DNA from 2 places in the Marinobacterium sp. xm-m-383 genome. Region 2 is predicted to be linked to the other one. Evidence: predicted binding sites of a transcription regulator. Region 2 holds the regulator's gene; the other holds the start of a gene.

Region 1 (7,295 bases), 420 kb from region 2:
CTATCAGACCCCTCCTTAACAACAGCTTGCAGAAATTTAACGCGTGCACCTTGCGGTTTTTTGACGGTCGTTCTGACAATTAACGAATCATCAAGCTTAGCCGGCGCTAAATACTGCGCTTCGACTGAACCTACCACAAAAATTAAATTTTGCTGTGACAGTTCCTGCTGCGACCAACCCGCCGAACGCAACAACTCCGTCCGAGCACGCTCCATAAATTTTAGATAATTAACGTAGTAAACAATACCGCCAAAATCGGTATCTTCTATGTAGACTCTGACAGGCCACTGAAACGCCATAATAAACTAGTTTCCTTCAGGCTTATCGACACCAAAGTATCGGTAAGCATGGTCGGTTAGCACCCGCCCTCTTGGCGTGCGCATGACAAAACCTTGCTGAATCAAATAGGGCTCGAGAACGTCTTCGATGGTGTCACGCTCTTCGCTAATGGCTGCCGCAAGACTGTCCACACCAACAGGACCACCACCAAACTTTTCTAGCATGGCGAGCAGCATTCGACGGTCCATGTGATCAAAACCATGTTGATCGACATTGAGCATATTCAATGCCAGATCAGCCATCTCTTCGGTGATACGCCCATCCCCTTTCACTTCAGAGAAGTCACGTGCACGGCGCAGGAGCCGGTTGGCAATACGAGGAGTACCGCGAGAACGACGTGCAATCTCGTGCGCACCACCCTCATCGATTTCAGAACCACTTAAACGTGCCGTTCGCATGACAATATTGGTCAGATCGGCAATCGAATAGAACTCTAACCGCTGCACAATACCGAAACGATCACGCAGTGGTGACGTCAATAAGCCGGCACGTGTCGTAGCACCGACTAACGTAAAGGGGGGCAGTTCCAGTTTGATCGATCGTGCAGCTGGGCCTTCACCGATCATGATATCGAGCTGGTAGTCCTCCATCGCGGGATAGAGTACCTCTTCGACACTGGCACTGAGTCGATGAATCTCGTCTATGAAGAGCACATCTCCCGGCTCAAGATTGGTCAGAAGAGCTGCAATATCACCCGCTTTCTCTAAAACAGGGCCAGAGGTGGTTTTAATTTCACTGCCCATCTCATTGGCAATAATATTGGCCAGTGTGGTTTTACCCAATCCTGGCGGGCCAAAGATCAGAGTATGATCCAGTGCTTCATTACGCTTGCGAGCGGCATGGATGAAGATCTCCATCTGCTCTCGAACTTGCGGCTGACCTTCATAGTCTTGAAGTGTCTTAGGGCGAACCGCGCGATCATGCACCTCTTCATTGGGTGTCTTAACCGGCGATATAAAACGATCAGGTTCAATCTGCATCTTAGCTTGCCACCATCATCTTAAGTGCCTGACGAATCAACGATTCTGTATCGGCCGTCTCACCCAATTCGGTGACCGCTTTTTCAATCGCCTTAGTTGCTTGCAGCGGTTTATAACCCAATGCGACCAGTGCCGTCTCTGCATCTGCTCTGTAATCGACGGTAGGCTTCGCATCCACGATGGGCATTGCAAAATCACTCAGTTCCGCTTCAACACGGGTCGGTAGCTCAAGTCGATCCAGCTTATCCTTCATCTCGATGATTAAACGCTCAGCGGTTTTTTTACCGACACCCGGCAGACGTACCAGGGCTGTACTGTCCTCATGCTGAACCGTTCGAATGAACTCTTGGACGGAGATACCCGAAAGAATGGTCAACGCCAACTTAGGCCCCACCCCATTCACCTTGATCAGGGTTCGAAACAGAGTGCGTTCGTTTTTGTCGGCAAATCCATAAAGAAGCTGTGCATCTTCACGCACAACGAAGTGTGTATACAGCGTTACAAAGGTGCCGACATCCGGCAATTTGTAGAAGGTATTCATGGACGCTTCCAGTTCATAACCGACACCGGAAACATCTATCAGCAACTCTGGAGGTGACTTCTCTACCAATTCACCTGTTAAACGACCTATCACAATCTGACCTCAATAAAGTAACGCATTGATATTATTCGAAAGCATCTACAATCTCCATCGCCCTTTTACTGAACGACGAGTTCCCGCTGTCGCTATTAAGCCTTGACGGGTATAGGCATGACAAAGTGCGATGGCCAACCCATCAGCCGCATCGATCTGTGGCAACCCCGGAAGTGACAAAATACGTTGCACCATCATCTGGACCTGCCCCTTATCCGCAGCGCCAGTTCCAGCTACTGCCTGCTTCACCAGGCGTGCCGCATATTCATGAACCTCTACGCCTCGATTGACGGCCGCTACGATAGCTGCCCCTCTAGCCTGCCCGAGCTTAAGCGCAGAGTCAGCGTTACGAGACATAAAGACCTGCTCTATCGCACACTCTTGAGGCTGGTAGCGCTCAATCAGTTCAGAGACACCGCTAAAGACTTGGTTTAACTTATCAGGAAGGGTCGCATCTGCGATTTTGATACAACCACTGGCAACGTACTCAGCCTTATTACCCTGAGCATTGATGATGCCGTATCCGGTAATTCTTGAACCTGGGTCGATTCCCAATATCAGCATCGGTCGCCTGTCGTAGAGATTGTTTTAATGCTGTATATACTAACAGTAGTTGTGATTGAGACCAATACCTTAAACAGACAGCGGTTGACAGGCTAAAGCCAGTCACCGGAGCATTAAATTCGATTAGCAAGTCCAATCGATCGCGGTTTGGCGCGGGGCGCCAATACGCTCCTATAGTAGGACTTTGCAACGATCTCTCTGCGTAGCTCGACTGTAGGAGCGAATTTGAGCGCAGCGAAAAACCGCGATCAACTCGCATCTGCGAGTTGTAAGTCTTTCAGCATTTTCCAGAGACACAAAAAAACCGGCTTACTGCCGGTTTTTTTTAATCAAACACTCGATTAAGGTGTTTTACGCAACTTGATGTTTAGGTCACGCAGTTGAGCCGCGCTCACTTCACCCGGTGCTTCAGTCATTGGACAAGCCGCTGACTGAGTTTTAGGGAAGGCGATCACTTCACGAATCGAAGTAGAACCCGTCATCAGCATAATCAGACGGTCAAGACCAAATGCCAGACCCGCGTGTGGTGGCGCACCAAACTTAAGCGCGTTCAATAGGAATCCAAACTTCTCGTCCGCCTCTTCATCACTGATACCCAGTACTTTGAAGACCGCTTTCTGCATCTCTTGATCGTGGATACGAACCGAACCACCACCAAGCTCACAACCGTTAAGAACCATGTCGTAGGCACGTGACAGCTGACCTTCAGGCTGAGCAATCAACTCTTCTGGTGAACAGCTCGGTGCTGTGAATGGGTGGTGAAGCGCTGTCATGCTGCCATCGGAGTTCTCTTCGAACATTGGGAAGTCGACAACCCATAGTGGCGCCCACTCACGCTCAAGCATGTTAAGGTCTTCACCCACTTTGATACGCAGCGCACCCAAGGCTTCGTTAACGATGTTGGCTTTATCCGCACCGAAGAAGACAAGATCACCATCTTTCGCTTCAAGGCGCTCCATAATCTGCAGCGCAATCTCTGCACCCAAGAACTTAACGATTGGAGACTGAAGGCCTTCAGCGCCAGCCGCTAGATCATTCACTTTGATCCACGCCAAACCTTTCGCACCGTAGATTGATACATACTTAGTGTACTCATCAATCTGCTTACGAGTCAGCTCAGAACCGCCCGGTACTTTAAGAGCCGCGACGCGACCTTTTGGATCCGTTGCTGGGCCAGCAAACACTTTAAAGTCGACACTTGCGACCAGATCTGCAACATCAACCAGCTCCATAGGAATGCGCAGATCTGGCTTATCAGAACCAAAACGCTGCATCGCCTCAGAGTATGGCATGTGCGGGAACTCGCCTAGATCGATGTTCAATTGATCTTTGAACAGCCCACGGATCATGTTTTCAGTGATTGCCATCACCTCGTGTTCATCAAGGAACGAGGTCTCGATATCGATCTGAGTGAACTCTGGCTGACGATCCGCACGCAAATCTTCGTCACGGAAACACTTAGCAATTTGGTAGTAGCGATCAAAGCCAGAGACCATAAGGAGCTGTTTAAATAGCTGTGGTGACTGAGGCAGTGCAAAGAAGCTACCTTCATGAGTACGGCTTGGAACTAGGTAGTCACGAGCACCCTCTGGGGTGGCACGAGTCAGGATCGGCGTTTCGATATCTAGGAAACCTTGATCTTCAAGGTAAGCACGAACCTGGTGAGTCACTTTAGAGCGGAAACGAAGCTTCTCTTGAATCTCTGGACGGCGGAGATCGACGTAGCGGTGACGAAGACGAACATCTTCACCCACTTGCTGGTGCTCATCCAACTGAAAAGGAGGAGTTTCAGCCTTGTTCAGGATGATCAGCTCTTTACCCAGCACCTCGATAGCACCCGTTGGCATATCCGGGTTGGTAGTACCCTCTGGCCGAGCACGAACAAGGCCTTTAACCTCAACTACGAACTCGTTACGGCAGCTATCCGCCAACGCGAAACTCTCTTCGCGATCTGGATCAAACACAACCTGTGTCAAACCCTCACGATCACGAAGATCTAGGAAGATTACGCCACCGTGGTCACGACGACGGTGCACCCAACCTGCCAGGGTAATTTCTTGTCCAATATGTTCTTCACGAAGATCGCCGCAATAGTGGCTGCGCATAACTCTGCTGTCCTATCTACTAAAACCCGCTGAAACGAGTATTAACTAAAATGGTTAGGCCTATGGCCGAAAGGCGAGAATTATACCTGAATTAACAGGCTATTACAGGGCAATTTTTGGTATTTCAAAGAGTATCTTGTGGATTCTAGAGCGGGTGACAGGCTTAAGGCCTGTCACCTTTGGGACGTCAAACTATCTACGAAGAGCGGTAACTGGTTTTCAACCTGTCAAACGCTGATTATACCGCTCTAAACTCAACTTCACCGGTTAACAAGGCATCCAAACGCTCTTTGACAGAGGCTAGCTCATCTGAGCTGTAAGGCTGTGCTGGCACTTTCCCCCAGACTGGTCCTGGCCAAGCAGGATCACTCTCTAACCGGGCGATAACATGTATATGCAATTGGGAAACCATGTTACCTAGATTCGCAACATTCATCTTTTTGGCCGCGAAGATATCGGATAACGCTTGAGCCAGTGCACTGGTCTCCAGCAGCATCTGCTGTTGATCCTCTGCACTGAGATGGTAGATCTCTGTCATACCCGCACGACGAGGTACAAGAATCAGCCAAGGATATTGGCTATCATTCATCAGCAAAACCGAAGAGAGCGGGAAATCACCCAACTTAATCGTATCCGCAGCAAGTTGAGCATCTAACTGAAATTCGAGTTCTAGTTCATCCATTTCTATATACTCCTCGTAACGACCTAACCTTTTCTTAAATATAGACCAAGCAGATGGAAATTAGGACTCATCAATCCATTAATAGTATTGATAAGCATCGTTGGAATGAACTTAAGGATTCCGACTATCCCTTTCTGCGTCATGAATTCTTGGCCGCGATGGAACATTCAGGGTCTGTTTCGACGGAACAGGGTTGGCAACCCTGTCACTTAGAATTAATTGAGGAGGGTGAGACGATTATCTATCTCCCTCTCTATATTAAATACCACTCTTGGGGTGAGTATGTTTTTGATCAGAGTTGGGCAAACGCTTTCCATCAATCCGGCTTAAACTACTATCCAAAGCTTCTAAGCGCAGTCCCTTTTACGCCATCAACCGGCCCGAGATGGGTAGGTAAACTGAAAGCTGAAGAGTCTCTACAGAGAATATCCCAAGCGATTAAAACCTTTGCTAGCGAGTACAAATTAGAGAGCTGGCACCTTCTCTTTCCAAACGACTCATCGATAAAAAGCGCTCTGCCTAGGGATTTGTTAATCAGAAGCGGACTGCAGTATCAGTGGTTTAATAGAGATTATCGTGACTTTAACCACTTCCTAGAAGGGCTCACTTCTCGAAAACGCAAAGAGCTGCGTAAAGAGCGCGAAAAAACCGAGGCGTTTAAATTCATTCACCTCTCAGGTTCAGATATTACCCAAGATCAACTTCAGCAGTTTTACGAACTCTACTCACTCACCTACCTTAAACGGGGACGTGAGCCCTACCTAAATGAGAGTTTCTTTACCGAATTAGTGCACACCATGCCCGAGCAGATGCTGTTTGTCTTTGCACAACTTGACGGAAAAATCGTTGCGGGCGCCCTATCCTTCCATGACAGCAGTACGCTCTATGGTCGCTATTGGGGCTGTTATGAAGAGTATGACGCGCTGCACTTCGAGACCTGCTACTACCAGGGGATCGACTACTGCATTGCACGACAGCTCAAGCGCTTTGACTCAGGTGCACAGGGAGAACATAAGATTAAGCGCGGTTTTGAACCTATATTTACTCACTCTGTACATTGGGTTAATCACCCAGAATTTCACAAAGCGATCGCTAACTTCGTTGATGAGGAGCGGGACTATCTGTCATCACAAAAATCTTACTTATCTGAAAGACTTCCGTTTAAGAACACAGATTTATAGTCTACTCTTATGAAAAGATTCCAGACAATCCATTTAACGGACTAAACATGACACTGCTCAACCAGCTCAAAGACGCTTATCTTATTCGTGACCTTGTAGAAGGAAAGATACGTTACTTTTGGGAATTCCCCTCTGGAGAGCGCGCCAGCGAACTACTGGTCTCTTATGATGCGGCTTATGACTGGTGGCGACAGGCGATTCATGATGCCTATGAAGGCCCCGAACGTCGTACTTCACCTTTTGATCGACGCGCTAACAGTGTTAAACGCGCCAGCGAGGTCAAACATGGGCAAGTGACCGTTCAGTCTTACGGTGGGCGACGCACAACTGATACGCCACCGAAAATTAGAGAGGATCGAGCTGAAGCTAAAATTGAGAGGTTAAAGTCCCAGCTGTCGCATTGGAGTGATCAATAAACGAGCAATCAGTGCAGTGGGGTTTCGTACTTTTTCTGAATCGCAATCAATTGAGGCTGAATATCGAGTGGGGCGTACTTGATCGCTTGATCAAACAGCTCTTTGTTCGCCTCTGATAATCGCTCATCTTCGTCCATCTGTGACAACTGACTCATCGCTTCAAGAAATTTAGGGTGCGGTTTCGTAGCAGACATCACAGACCTCCTGATCCAATAGATTAGATTCTATTGTGGCCTAAAGTATTCACTAGGCAAAGTGCTTTTTAGCGCAGAACAAACTCTACTGTTCCGCGCCTTTAGCTTTGGCTTCGGATGCTCGTAATTGATAATCATCTTCAGGTTTGGAGATCCACCCTTGAAGTTCACGATCAATCAATCCACACAGCATGTTAATG
Region 2 (7,295 bases):
TCGGTACTGGCAATGACCGTAGCGGTCAGTTCACGCTTGGCGATCTCTTTAGCCAGGTTAGGGCCACTGATCACACCCGATCGATGCGCTGGGCACTCCTGCTCCATGATTTGACTCATCAGACTGAAGCTAACAGCTTCGATGCCTTTGGTCGTGCTAACGATCAATTGTTCATCGTTGAGGTAGGGTTTAGCTTGATTCAGAACCGCTCGAAAGCCACTGCTTGGAATCGCAATAAAGACAACCTGAGCGTCTTTTAATGCGGACTCGATATCATCAGTCGCAACCAAGGAGTCGGCTAATGGGTAGTTGGGCACATAGCGATCGTTACAACGCTGCTGGTTAATATCATTAGCCAGTTCAGCTCGACGTACCCACAAGGAGGTCGGGATACCTTTTTCAGCCGTCATATTGGCGATGACGGTACCGAAACTCCCACCGCCTAACACGGCAACCTTAGTCACTGTCTGCATTACCTTTACCTAACTCAACCTAACCTAAGGAATCTAAAATTCGTTCAACCAACTTGAACAACATCGCAATCACATACCAAGAGATGATCGCTGCAACGAGAAAGAGGATCAGTTGAACCGGATCTCCACTATTGCTAAAGCCTAGCAATCCAATCACTGCGAAAAACGCACTGACAATCATGGCCACTATTTTTTGAATACCCGCTAGGCCGTGACGATCACCACTCATTAACTGCGAGACTCCTTATCGTCGTTCTCTTCAGTGATCTCTAAATCTAACTGCTCTTCGCTTGTCTCAGCAGCTCTTTCAAGGGGTAGCACATCAATCTCGCCAGCCGTCTCTTCTGATGAGACTTCCGTTAGGTCGACTGACTCATTTGCTAGAGGCTCTTCCGCCACTGGCGCGTCAACAACGGTTTCAGTCTCTGTCGCTTCCAATTCGGTCGACTCTGTTTCAACAGCCTCTTCCACTACAACACTGTTTGGATCAACCAGCAATTCAGCATCAGGGTGGATACAGTTCAATTTAACACCGGTCATCGACTCAATGTCTGGGATAAGGAACGAATCGTCTTCACAGGCAAAACAGATTGATTCACCGGTAGCGCCTGCACGGCCGGTTCGACCAATACGGTGAACATAGTCATCCGCATCTTCAGGAAGCTGATAGTTCACAACATGGCTCACACCATCAATGTGTATACCGCGACCAGCAACGTCGGTAGCCACTAGGACTTCGATCTTGCCACTGCGGAAACCCTCTAGGGTTTTGATGCGTTTGTTCTGTGGGATCTCACCCGACATCATGGCCGCTTTGACACCGTCTTTCTCTAGACGCTCTGCCAACTTACGCGTCTCATGACGACGGTTACAGAATACGATCGCTTTCTCGACGCCATTGATACGTAAGTAGTTACGCAGCAAGTTGTACTTCTCATCACTTGAGACAAGAAATACCGTTTGAGAAACGTTATCCGTAGTTTGATGCTCTGATTCGATCTCAATCGTGACCGGATCACGCGTCCACTGCGCCGCTAAACGCATAATCTCATCGGTGAAGGTTGCACTGTAGAGCAGTGTTTGACGCTCAGCGCCCTTACGCGGTGTTGAACGAATGATGGTACGCACATCGGGAATGAAGCCCATGCTCAACATACGATCAGCCTCATCCAGCACCAACACCTCTACGTTGTAGAGATCGATATCCTGATTTCTGACGAAGTCGATCAAGCGACCCGGTGTCGCGACCAAAATATCGACAGGCGCTTTGGCGAGTGCTGCACGCTGCACGTCATAATCCATGCCACCTACCAGCGAGACGATACTTAAACCAGTGTATTTACATAGGCCTTCTGCATCGGCTGCAATCTGCAGAGCCAACTCTCGTGTCGGTGCAATGATCAATGCACGGGGTTCACCCTTGCGCGGTTCAACATCCAACTTGAAGTCGAGAAGATCGGTAATGATCCCGATTAGAAAAGCTGCAGTTTTACCGGTACCGGTCTGAGCCTTACCAATGATGTCACGGCCTTGAAGTGCCGGCTTAATCGTTGCCGCTTGAATCGGTGTTGCGTACTCAAAGCCAAGCTCATGAATACCACGCATCAATGAGTCTGGCAGATAGAAATCGTGGAAACGATCCTTACCCTCTTGAGGCTCTACAACAAACTGATCAAGACTCCACTCTTGCGAGCGACGAGGTTTGTCGTCACGGCTTTTGCGGGGACGACGACGCTGGGTGCGACGCCGCTTTTCATTTGAATCTTGATTACCTTGTTGCTGTTCAGGGTTGGTATCTGTAGTCAAAATCGGGATCTCTCAATCAATAGATCATTCAAAATGGCGCGCAAAAGGAGGAAGCGCATCGATCAACTGCTGTCCATAACGACGTGTCACGACACGCCTATCAAGTAAAACAACACGACCGGAATCATTCTCCGTACGCAGTAATCTGCCTGCCGCTTGAGTTAGTTTGATAGAGGCTGCGGGTACACTTATCTCCATGAAAGGGTTACCACCGCGGGCTTCTATCCACTCAGCCAAGGTCGCATCCACAGGATCATCTGGAACACTAAAAGGCAACTTGGTAATGATAACATCTTTTAGGTAGTGACCGGGTAGATCTACACCCTCTGCAAACGACGCCAAACCAAAAATAACACTGGGTTCGTCACGGTCGATTCTCGCTTTGTGCTCTATCAGCATCGCTTGCTTACTGAGTTCACCTTGAACCGTTAAACGCGACAGCAGTTTGGTATCCATTAACTCTTCGACTCGACGCATTTGGCGCCAAGAGGTAAACAGAACCAATACAGAGGTTAAATTGGGTAACTCTCGGTTAAGCCAATCAGCAACCTCTTCGGTATGAAGATCCGCTTTTGAAGGATCGAACTTCATTTTCGGGACATGCAAAACGGCCTTATTGGCGTAGTCAAAAGGACTAGGCATTCGCAGTGCTGGCGTATCCAAAGGGAGACCCAATTGAGTAAAGAGGGAATCAAACCGCCCAAGGGCCGTTAGCGTTGCTGAGGTTAAAACCGCACCGTAACACTGATCCCAGAGCAGATCTTGAAGATGGTTTTGAGCGGAGACAGGGGCACTGTGAAGCTCAATATCGCGACCCGCTTCAGATTCATGACGAACCAACCATCTTGCAACTTTATCCTCTTCATTTTCAATATCTTGCGAAAAACTTCTACACAGCCACATCATCTTCTGGACACGGCTAAACTGGGTACTTAGCGGTGGCAACCAGCGCTCCCCTACACCCTTATCGAGTGCAGACTCTTCATCTTCCATCGCCCCTTTAAGGGCATTAATAATCTTCTCTAACTGAGGATCAACCTGTGATAAAAACTGAGCCAATTCACGTGTCAGGCTAGCCAAACTGTCGGGTACCCTGCCTTGCGGGTAGCGCAACCTGCGCTCATCCACCGGGAGTGGCAAAAACTGTTCAGAGACTAGATCGTCCAGACGCTGCAAATGCCCCTGAACCACATTGAGACTGGATTGAATACGACTGATTGGATCTTGCAAAACCAATGCAGAATCCGCTTCATCCAACAGCCCTTTTAACTGACGCTCCAGGGTTTTGAAGGCCTTTTCACTCGCTTTAACTCGCATAGAGAGCGCGAAGTGGTTAGTCGCCTTATCACCCAGATGATGCGCCTCATCAAATATGTAGATTGATTCGGCCGGTTCAGGAAGAATCGCACCACCGCCTAACGCCAAGTCAGCCAGTACAAGATCGTGGTTGACCACCAAGAGATCGGTTGTCTCAATATCGGCCCTAGCACGATAAAACGGACAGGCGTTGAAATGCGCACAGCGACGATTAGTACACTGCATATGGTCTGAGGTAAGCGGCATCCAGGTCTCATCATCCAGGTTGCGCTCTAGCTCATCACGATCACCCTTCCAACGACCACTGGCAAACTCATCCAACAGGCCGCTGTACTCTTTGATCTGTTCAGGCCCCAAAACTTGGGCCAACTCATCTTCAAACAGGGCTGACTGTGAAAGATCCTGCTGATTACTAAGAAGAGACTCTAATCGGCTAACACAGAGGTAGCGCCGACGCCCTTTAGCAATTTCGTACTTAAATTCAATACCGGCGTGCTCAGCCAACTCAGGAAGATCTTTTAATAAAAGCTGCTCCTGAAGCGCAACGGTAGCGGTCGAAATGATCAGCGTTTTACCTTTAGCCTGCGCTATTGGAAGTGCGGCCAGCAGGTAAGCAATGGTTTTACCGGTGCCCGTTCCAGCCTCTACGGCGACCAGATGATTTTCACCCAGACGCTGACCCGCATCGTCCGACAAGATACCGCCCAACTGCCGTGCGACCGCTGCAATCATATGCTTTTGTGCATAACGAGCCTTTAAATCGCGAGCATTTAGGAATGCGCGATAAGCTGTCTGTATGGTGGTTTGGGTCTCTTTGTTAAGCACATCGCCTCCGAATTAGTTGGCCATCATACAAAAATACTGGATATACAAACAGAAAAAACTTGACGACATTTAAAATACTGTATAAAAATACAAATACTGAATAAACAGACAGTCATTTAAATTCCAATCAGTACTGTCATAGGGGGCGTTTATGAAGCTTACAAATCGTCAAGAAGAGGTGCTGGATTGCATCCGTCGCCATATTGATGAAACAGGATTTCCACCTACACGCGTCGATATCGCACGTGATCTAGGGTTCAAATCTGCCAATGCAGCAGAGGAGCACCTAAAGGCCTTAGCACGTAAAGGGGCCATTGAGATGATTCCTGGCACCTCTCGCGGTATCCGTATCGTCGGTGAAGAGGAGGAGCAAGAGGGCCTTGCGATCATCGGTCAAGTTGCCGCAGGTGAACCCATCCTCGCTGAACAACACATCGATGATTACTGCACCATCAGTTCAGACTTCTTTCGCCCAAGAGCAGACTACCTACTCCGTGTACGCGGCATGAGTATGAAAGACATCGGCATTATGGATGGTGATCTCTTAGCAGTTCACCAAACACGTGAAGCACGTGAGGGTCAGATAGTCGTTGCTCGTGTCGGTGAAGATGTCACAGTAAAACGCTTCCATCGCGATGGTCACATGGTTTATCTAATTGCAGAGAACGAAGAGTTCGACCCGATTAAAGTTGATCTTCGTGAAGAGCAGTTAACCATCGAAGGCTTGGGTGTTGGTGTAATTCGTCAACAGAATGACTTTTAAAGGTGATGACCATGCTTGCGTACAATCAATTTGCACAGAATGATGCGGGTCTTAAACCACTGGTTTTGACTGAGCTGGTTCAGCACACCTCAGAGGTAAATCTGAACACCATGCTTCTGCCGATGCTTGCCGCATTAAGTCAAAAAGAGAGCTGGCTGGTTATGTTAGAGCCGCCAAAATCTTTGACTAAGCAGGTGCTGGCGGATGCAGGTGTCGACCTCAAAAAAGTGTGGATACTTCGTCGTGATAAGCGCCATGGTTTAGACAAACTTGCTCAGCGCGCACTGCAAGCGGGAACCTGTCACACACTGATCTGCTGGCACAATGACCCTGCCGATGACGCGTTAGTCAGCCAACTGAAACGCACTCAGATCTGTAGCGACACTGAGTGTCTATTGCTACGTAAAAAAATTTAGCCTCCCCCTTTGCTGCGTTGTAGCAAAGACCCCCATAGCCGCTCTTTGAGCGGCTTTTTTATTTAGCTTGAATCAGACCCTGAACCATCATAGGCTCAATAGAGGAGTACCACTTACAAGGAGAATAGTGTGGGATCGCACAAGCCAAATCAGCAGCCGTATCAGTTAACCGACTTCCCTATCCAAACATTTGATAAGATCCGTTATGCCGATACCGATCGTCAGGGCCACGTGAACAATGCCGCATTCAGTACCTACCTAGAGACAGGCCGTGTCGAATTTCTCTACGATCCAAAAGACCCACTGGCCAATGACAATTGCGAATTTGTCATTGCCAGTCTGCATTTGAACTTTCTAGGTGAGATCACCTGGCCAGGACGTCTGGATATTGGCACCGGTGTAACTCGGGTGGGTACCAGCTCATTTGGGCTCTACCAGGTGCTGTTCCAAGATGACGTCTGTGTCGCGACGGCAGAGACGACCATTGTTCAGATGGATGTGAGCAGTCGCAAATCAGCCCCACTTGCGGATGCGACAAGACACTATCTGAATGATCATCTCTTTGTGAAGGGTGTTGAAACAAAAGGAATGAACTGAGTTTACCACTCTTGCGCGTTAGAGCGATGTCTTAGGATCATCGCTCGCAACTGCTCAAACCATCCCTGCAACTGAGTCTCCAGTTGCTCCTCAAGGCTTTGTTCTTTGGCCAAATCTATAATTGCTATGTCAGATTGGCTAGCGCTCTCTTGCAAGGGAGGTAGGGGTTTATGAATAGCTTTGATGGCACTGATCAACTTAGACAACCAACTTCCGGAATCCTGACAGAGCAGCTCCATCTCATCCAACTCACTGGAATGGACTCCCTGTTGCTGAAAAGCTTTGCTTAATTCAAAGGGTGTTGCCTGGGTCAGCAGGACACGCTCACGTTCAGCCAACTCATTAAGATAGGCTTTAAAGGCGCTGTCTAAATGAAACAGCGCAGCCTCTTGCAGGCCACGAAGCTTCATACGATTGGTCGATTCACCGGTCAACTCAGTGTTGATACCCACCAGCGCGTATTGTGCAAACGCGAGTGTCTGATTCACACGCTGGGAGTATAGGTCAGCCATTAACGCTTCTTAGCTTTGGCTGCTTCAATTTGCCACATACCATTGGTGAAGTAAGCTCTCCAACCAGTCGCCTTACCGTCAACTTCCGTCATAAGGTACTGCTCTTTGGTTTTGCGGCTGTAACGTATTTGAGCGGGGTTACCCTGCTCATCTTGCTGAGGTCCTTCCATTAAGAAGTGATATTTAGGGTCAATCGCATTTTTATGTGGAATCAACTCTTTGACCAGAGGTGCACGGGTCTCACGATTACGTGGGAATTGGCTTGCTGCCAGGAATAGACCACTGGCTCCATCACGCAGGATGTAGGTATCGTCAACCTTCTGACACTTAAGCTCCGGCATCGGAACTGGATCCATCTTAGGCGGAGCCACTTCACCATTCTTGAGCAGCTTACGTGTGTTTTTACACTCTGAGTTGGTACAACCAAAGAACTTACCGAAACGGCCCGTTTTAAGGTGCATCTCAGCGCTACACTTATCACACTCGACTACAGGGCCTTCATAGCCCTTGATACGGTAGTTACCCTCTTCGACCTCAAAGCCGTCACAATCTGGGTTGTTACCACAGATGTGTAACTTGCGCTTCT

What was found. Region 2 encodes LexA, which represses DNA repair genes until DNA is damaged. Its sites were predicted from a motif close to TACTGTNTANNTANACAGTA; they were not measured.
Region 1: the regulator LexA is predicted to act here: its motif matches at 2,546-2,565, upstream of ruvC (crossover junction endodeoxyribonuclease RuvC).

Annotation. Positions count from the first base shown of each region.
Region 1 is NZ_WBYT01000001.1:692,992-700,286, forward strand. Features, by position in the region: gene ybgC (tol-pal system-associated acyl-CoA thioesterase) at 1-299, opposite strand, end outside; gene ruvB (Holliday junction branch migration DNA helicase RuvB) at 306-1,319, opposite strand; gene ruvA (Holliday junction branch migration protein RuvA) at 1,321-1,953, opposite strand; gene ruvC (crossover junction endodeoxyribonuclease RuvC) at 1,999-2,517, opposite strand; gene aspS (aspartate--tRNA ligase) at 2,859-4,622, opposite strand; gene XMM383_RS03340 (HIT domain-containing protein) at 4,861-5,304, opposite strand; gene XMM383_RS03345 (GNAT family N-acetyltransferase) at 5,358-6,485, shown strand; gene XMM383_RS03350 (hypothetical protein) at 6,533-6,901, shown strand; gene XMM383_RS03355 (hypothetical protein) at 6,910-7,095, opposite strand; gene hemH (ferrochelatase) at 7,181-7,295, opposite strand, start outside.
Region 2 is NZ_WBYT01000001.1:274,571-281,865, reverse strand. Features, by position in the region: gene XMM383_RS01370 (NAD(P)H-dependent glycerol-3-phosphate dehydrogenase) at 1-473, opposite strand, end outside; gene XMM383_RS01365 (hypothetical protein) at 493-702, opposite strand; partial or broken gene XMM383_RS01360 (DEAD/DEAH box helicase) at 966-2,279, opposite strand; gene dinG (ATP-dependent DNA helicase DinG) at 2,304-4,421, opposite strand; gene lexA (transcriptional repressor LexA) at 4,573-5,184, shown strand; gene XMM383_RS01345 (SulA-like leucine-rich domain-containing protein) at 5,196-5,600, shown strand; gene XMM383_RS01340 (thioesterase family protein) at 5,730-6,197, shown strand; gene XMM383_RS01335 (DUF6586 family protein) at 6,200-6,709, opposite strand; gene topA (type I DNA topoisomerase) at 6,709-7,295, opposite strand, start outside.